DNA from 3 places in the Bradyrhizobium sp. BR2003 genome. Region 3 is predicted to be linked to each of the others. Evidence: predicted binding sites of a transcription regulator. Region 3 holds the regulator's gene; each other region holds the start of a gene.

Region 1 (2,266 bases), on a different contig from region 3:
GGAGAGCGGTCCGATGCGGATCGGCGTGCCGCTGGTCGACATCACCACCGGGCTCTACGCCACGATCGGCATCCTGATGGCGCTGTCGGAGCGGCAGCGCTCGGGGCTCGGCCAGTTCATCGAGACGACGCTGTACGAGACCGGGCTTGCGATCATGCATCCGCACACCGCGAACTATTTCATGCATGGCAAGCCGCCGTCGCTGACCGGCAACGAGCATCCCAACCTCGTTCCTTACGCGATCTTCCCGACCAAGACCGACAACATCTTCATCGGCGTCGGCAATGACGGCACCTTCCGCAAGCTCGCCAAGGAGATCGGCAAGCCCGAGCTCGGCACCGATCCGCGCTTTGCCCGCAACAAGGACCGCATCGCCAACCGCGATGCGCTCCGCGTCGAGCTGGCCGCGGTGTTCAGCCAGCACGAGGCCGAGCCGCTGTGCAACCGGCTGCTCGCCGCCGGCCTGCCGGCCGGCCCGGTGCAGAAGATCGACCAGGCGCTGACCAACCCGCACACCATTCATCGCGGCGACGTCATCGAGAAGGATTGGTACAAGGGCGTCGCCTCGCCGATCCGCCTCGAACGCACCAAGCCGAGCCTGCGCCGCACGCCGCCGAAGTTCAGCCAGCACGCCACCGAAGTGCTCGGCGAGTTCGGCTACTCGAAGGACGAGATCAACGGCCTGGTTGAGAAGGGCGTGGTCTGCGGTCCCCAGCGCAAGCGCTAAAGGCGTTTTCAAGCCTGTCTCGCACGTGATGCGGGATGGGCACCGGTTCGCGTCAGGACAAAGCGGATGCGTCGGCCCGTATCGAACCGGCCGACGCATCAACACTGCGGTGCAGCGTCGCGGCCGGCGTTGCACCGCACGGATGCGGCTGCGGTCTTCGCCTTTTTTACCGCTTCCCTTCGCTTCGGCTTCCCCCCTACCATGACTTTCGTTTATACGGTCATTTGAACGTCATCCGGCGCTGATAACGCGCGCAACGAAAGACGACGTTCCAATTGGGAGGGGTTTTGATGTTCTTTCGACGACTAGGCGCTGCCGCGGCAACCGCTGCCGCGCTTGCATTCGCGTCGCCCGCGTTTGCGGTGACCGAGATCCAGTGGTGGCACGCGATGACCGGCGCCAACAACGACGTCATCGTCAAGCTGGCCAACGACTTCAACGCCTCGCAATCCGACTACAAGGTGATCCCGACCTACAAGGGCGGCTACGCCGACACCATGAACGCCGGCATCGCCGCGTTCCGCGCCGGTAACGCGCCGCATATCATGCAGGTGTTCGAAGTCGGCACCGCGACGATGATGGCCGCCACCGGCGCCGTCAAACCGGTCTACAAGCTGATGGCCGACGCCGGCGAGAAGTTCGATCCGAGCGTCTATCTGCCCGCGATCACCGGCTACTACTCGACCTCCAAGGGCGAGATGCTGTCGTTTCCCTTCAACTCGTCGTCGACGGTGATGTGGATCAATCTCGATGCGCTTAAGAAGGCCAACATCGCAGAGATTCCGAAGACCTGGCCGCAAGTGTTCGACGACGCCAAGAAGCTGAAGGCGGCCGGCTACGCCACCTGCGGCTTCTCCGGCTCGTGGGTCACCTGGGTCAATCTCGAACAGCTCTCGGCCTGGCACAATGTGCCGCTCGCCAGCAAGGCCAACGGCCTCGACGGCTTCGACACCGTGCTCGAATTCAACGGCCCGCTGCAGGTCAAGCATCTCGAGAACCTCGTCGAGTTGCAGAAGGACAAGACCTACGACTATGCCGGCCGCACCAACACCGGCGAAGGCCGCTTCACCTCGGGCGAATGCCCGATCTACCTGACCTCGTCGGCCTTCTTCGGCAACGTCAAGGCGCAGGCCAAGTTCAACTTCACCGCAGCGCCGATGCCGTATTATCCCGACGCCAAGGGCGCGCCGCAGAACTCGATCATCGGCGGCGCCTCGCTCTGGGTGATGGGGGGCAAGTCGGCCGAGGAATACAAGGGCGTGGCCAAGTTCCTGACTTTCCTCTCGGACACCGACCGCCAGGTCTGGATCCACAAGGCCTCGGGCTATCTGCCGATCACCAAGGCCGCTTACGCCAAGGCCAAGGAAGAGGGCTTCTACAAGGACCAGCCCTATCTCGAGACCCCGCTGCTCGAGCTCACCAACAAGGAGCCGACCGCGAACTCCCGCGGCCTGCGCCTCGGCAACATGGTGCAGCTGCGCGACATGTGGTCGGAGGAGATCGAGCAGGCGCTGGCCGGCAAGAAGACCGCCAAGCAGG
Region 2 (2,266 bases), on a different contig from region 3:
GACATTCTCGATGGTGAAGAACGGGAAAGTGTAGACGCCGTCGTTGAGCGGCTTGCGCGCCCTCTTGTTGGGATCGCGGATCTTCATCAGGTCGATATAGGCGATCTTGCGCACCGGCTTGCCGACATTGGGGTCGGACAGCTCGACCTTGTAGACGCGCTTGAACCTGGCGAGATCAGGGAAACAGTTCTCGCCGCGCTGGCCTTGCGGGCAGGCCTTATCGGCGGTGCCTTCGCCATTGTCGCGTTCGATGACGAGGCCCTGGGCCGGATCGATCATGTTGAAGTCGCCGATCGCATTGCCGTTCTGCTCGAACACGTACTGCCAGTAGCGTCCGGTGAACTTCTCCGCCGCGACGTCGAATTCCAGGATGCGCGAGGCTTCCTTGCCGTCGACCTTCTCCCAATCCTTCTTGTCGGCATCCCACAGCGGGCCTTCGAGCAGGCCGTAGAGGAACTTGCCGTCCTTGGAGGAAGCAAAGCCTTCATAGCCCTTGGAGCGGCGCAGGTTGACGTTGGTGTAGGAGGCGCCGGGCGCGCCCGGCGACTGCACCGCCCAGTGATCCGGCGAACGCACCGGCTTGTAGTCGGCGACAGTCTCGAACACGGCAAGGATCTTGCCGGTCTTGTCGGCCTTGAGGATGTAGGGCCCGAACTCGTCGCCGATCCAGAAAATGTCGTTGATGACCTGGAAGCCCTCGGTGTCGAAGTCGGCACCGGTGAGGTAGCGCTTGGCGGTGTCCTCGTGCACGATGCGGAACGGCACCTTCCTGTCGGGATCGTGCAGGAACACGGTCTCCTGACGCTCGATCTTGCCGCTCGCCCAGTCGATCTTGTGCCGGTTCAGGTACAGCATCGAGTCCGCCGAGTTGTAGCGCGAGCCCATGCCGTTGTCGGTGATCACCCAGAACGAGCCGTCGGGCATCACCTTGATGCCGGAATGGCCCTGCAGCGGCTGGCCCTTGAACGGCAGCGACACGCCGGTCGGCCGCTCATAGGACTTGCCCATCACGGTGCCGATGGCGTCGACGCGCTTGCCGGTGGTGTATTTGCCCGAGGTCTTCAGATCATCAGGGGCGTCGGCGGGGGCGTCGATGAAGCTCTCCGCCGGCATCACGGCATGTCCTGCCAGCGTCGCCGGGTATTCGCCCTCGCTCTGCGCGAACGCCGATGTGGCGAGCAGTATCGAGGCGACGGAGCAGAGCAGGGACAGGCGCATGGTTGATCTCCAAAAGGATAAACGATGCGGTGTTCTCCGAGCCGCCTGTTACAACCGGCTGACAGTTTTGTGAACCGCGGATGTTGCGGCGGGATAAGGCTTGCGGCGTTACGTCGCCTCTCACTCGCAATCCTCATCCTGAGGAGGCCGCGCAGCGGCCGTCTCGAAGGATAGCTGCAAGTGACAGCCGGGCCTCCTGGTTCGAGACGCGCGTACCGCGCTCCTCACCATGAGGGTCTAAACGGGTCGCATCGTTTGCGGCAGCAGGAACGGCGCGCCGTCTCCGGTGTAGGCGACCGCAGCGTCGATCTCGAAGATCTCGCGCAGCGTCTCGGCCTTCATCGCCGCCGTGCGGTCGCCGTCGACGGCTAGCCGGCCGCGGTGCAGCAGCAGGATGCGGTCGGCGAACCGCATCGCGAGGTTGAGGTCGTGCAGGATCGCGATCACGGCGGTGCCGCGCGCGGCGCGCCGGCGCGCCGTTTCGACCAGGTCGATCTGGTGCCGCAGATCGAGGCTCGAGGTCGGCTCGTCCAGCAGCAACAGTCCGGGTCCGTGCAGCGCTTCGCCGCAGGCGAGCTGCACCAGCACGCGCGCGAAATGCGCCCGCTGCTGCTCGCCGCCCGACAGCGTCGGCAATTGCCTGAAACGGAACCGCGCGAGGCCGACCTCGTCGAGTGCCGCCTCGACCAGCGCCCGCGCCATGGCACGCGGGCTTTCGCCGGCGCCCATGCTGACGATTTCCTCGACGGTGAACGGGAAGGTGACGTTGACCTGCTGCGACAGCATCGCGCGGTGCTTCGCCAGCGCGCGTGGTCCGTAGGTTTGCAGGTCGCGCTGCCTGAGCCTGATCGCCCCGCGTGACGGACGCAGGTCGCCCGACAGCATCCGCAGCAGGGTCGACTTGCCGGCGCCGTTGGGGCCGACGATCGCGACCATCTCGCCGGCACCGATCCGCAGCGACACCGCATCGACCAGCGTCGCGCCGCCGACCGTCATGGATACCGACTGCGCTTCGAGCAGGGCCGTCACAGCGACACCAGAGAGCGCT
Region 3 (2,266 bases):
GCGTCGCGGCGCTGGAGAGCGATTTCCAGCCGCTGAAGCTGATCCGCGGCCTCGAGCACATGACCGACCTCGTGCTGTCGCAGGTCAAGTCGGTGCTCGACGCCTACGCCGCGCACGACCTGCCGGCGGCGATGAACGTCTGGAAGGGCGACGAGGAGGTCGATGCGATCTGCACCTCGCTGTTCCGCGAACTGCTCACCTACATGATGGAAGATCCGCGCAACATCTCGTTCTGCATCCATCTGATGTTCTGCGCCAAGAACATCGAGCGGATCGGCGATCACGCCACCAATATCGCCGAGACCGTGTTCTACATGATCGAGGGCCAGCAGATCACCGACAAGCGCCCGAAGGGGGACATGACCACTTTTGCCACCACGGTGCCGGGCAACTGAGGCATGATCGGCAAGCGCGGAACCGGCAAGAGCGAAACGGATGATCCTCGCGACAAATCGTTTCCGCGGGGACTATGCTCGAGGAAGTAAGCGTTTCGGTTTGCGTCTGGGCAACGGATCACCACAGAGAAAGAACTTAAACCGATGAGCGCACGCATTCTGGTAGTCGAAGACGAGGAAGCGCTGACGACGCTGTTGCGCTACAACCTCGATGCGGAAGGCTACGATGTCGAGACGGTGGGGCGCGGCGACGATGCCGACACGAGGCTGAAGGAGCGCGTTCCCGACCTCGTGGTCCTCGACTGGATGCTGCCGGGCCTGTCCGGCATCGAGCTGTGCCGCCGCCTGCGGGCGCGGCCCGAGACCAAGCAGCTTCCGATCATCATGCTGACCGCGCGCGGCGAGGAAAGCGAGCGCGTGCGCGGGCTTGCTACCGGCGCCGACGATTACATCGTCAAGCCGTTCTCGGTGCCGGAACTGCTGGCGCGGGTGAAGGGCCTGTTGCGCCGCGCGAGCCCGGAGCGGCTTGCGACCGTGCTGACCTATGGCGACATCGAGCTTGACCGCGAGAAGCGCCGCGTGGCGCGCTCGGGCCGTCCGATCGATCTCGGGCCGACCGAGTATCGCCTGCTCGAATTCTTCCTCGAGCATCCCGGCCGCGTGTTCAGCCGCGAGCAGCTGCTCGACAGCGTCTGGGGCCGCGACATCTACATAGATGAGCGCACCGTCGACGTGCATATCGGCCGCCTGCGCAAGCTGCTCAATCCCGGCCGCGAGCAGGATCCGATCCGCACCGTGCGCGGCGCGGGCTACGCGCTCGACGACCGCTTTGCCAAGGCCGAGCCGCAGCCGTAACGGGCGCGTGGCCATCACAAGCCGTGACATGGCGTCGTCCCGGCGAAAGCCGGACCCATAACCACCAATGGGTGTTGTTAGAAAGCCGTCTGGCCGCTTGCCGATTGCGCCGGCCGCGGCGTATGGGTCCCGACTTTCGCCGGGGCGACGCGGGTAATGCATCCGGGCTACGAGCCACAAAAAAATCCCCGCTTTCGCGGGGATTTGTTTTTCAGGTCTTCCGTAGTTTCCCGAGTGCTCACTTGATCTGCGGTTTCGCCGACGGCCGGCGGCGGTCGGCGGCGGGCTGGTAGGCGACGCGCGAGTGATGCGCGCAATAGGGCAGGCCGGCGAGCGCCTTGCCGCCGCAGAAGAAGAATTCCGGGCTCGAGGGATCGCCGACCGGCCAGTGACAGGTGGCCTCGTTGAGCTCGAGCAGCGACAGCCGCTGGCTCATCGGCACCACATTGTCGTAGGAGATCGGATCGGGCTCCATCTCGACCTCGAAGGAGTGCGCCAGCGCGGTGTTGCCGCGCGACACCGGCCGCGCCACCCGCATCATGTGCTGGGCAGGGCGGGCCTTGCGCTGCCGCGGCGCGGCCGTCGAGGGTGCCTTGGCGCGGCCGGAGAGGCCGAGCCGATGCACTTTGCCGATCACGGCGTTTCGCGTCACATTGCCAAGTTCCGCCGCGATCTGGCTGGCCGACAGGCCGGACTCCCAGAGCTTCTTTAGCTGCTCGACGCGATCGTCGGACCAGGTCAATACAGTCATCGCATTCTTCCCTTCGCGTAGCGCCGGCCAATCATTGGAGCGGCGCTGCGAGCCAATCTGGACAAATATCCCTGCGGCCAGAATCCCTTAGCCCTCGCCGGGCACGGTGTTGCGCCCGAACGTTACGCGAGACACGAAGGCTACTTAGAGGGTCCAGTACTGCCGCACGAGATGTCGTACCCGACAGGCCAAACGCTACAATATGGCGTGACTCTGGCGCAAGAGTCCGCGGCCGTGCGTCCACATGTTCCCACACAGTTAAGCG

What was found. The regulator PhoB, encoded in region 3, activates phosphate uptake and scavenging genes when phosphate is short. The targets are predictions, from matches to a motif close to TGTCATNNANCTGTCAT.
Region 1: the regulator PhoB is predicted to act here: its motif matches at 946-962, upstream of ugpB (sn-glycerol-3-phosphate ABC transporter substrate-binding protein UgpB).
Region 2: the regulator PhoB is predicted to act here: its motif matches at 1,266-1,282, upstream of E2I15_RS21755 (esterase-like activity of phytase family protein).

The regions. Positions count from the first base shown of each region.
Region 1 covers NZ_SMYJ01000035.1:193,959-196,224, forward strand. Annotated here, with positions in the region: gene E2I15_RS29875 (CaiB/BaiF CoA transferase family protein) at 1-727, shown strand, start outside; gene ugpB (sn-glycerol-3-phosphate ABC transporter substrate-binding protein UgpB) at 1,018-2,266, shown strand, end outside.
Region 2 covers NZ_SMYJ01000027.1:74,329-76,594, reverse strand. Annotated here, with positions in the region: gene E2I15_RS21755 (esterase-like activity of phytase family protein) at 1-1,218, opposite strand, end outside; gene E2I15_RS21750 (heme ABC transporter ATP-binding protein) at 1,456-2,247, opposite strand; gene E2I15_RS21745 (FecCD family ABC transporter permease) at 2,244-2,266, opposite strand, start outside.
Region 3 covers NZ_SMYJ01000033.1:12,579-14,844, reverse strand. Annotated here, with positions in the region: gene phoU (phosphate signaling complex protein PhoU) at 1-395, shown strand, start outside; gene phoB (phosphate regulon transcriptional regulator PhoB) at 540-1,250, shown strand; gene E2I15_RS28255 (GcrA family cell cycle regulator) at 1,489-2,001, opposite strand.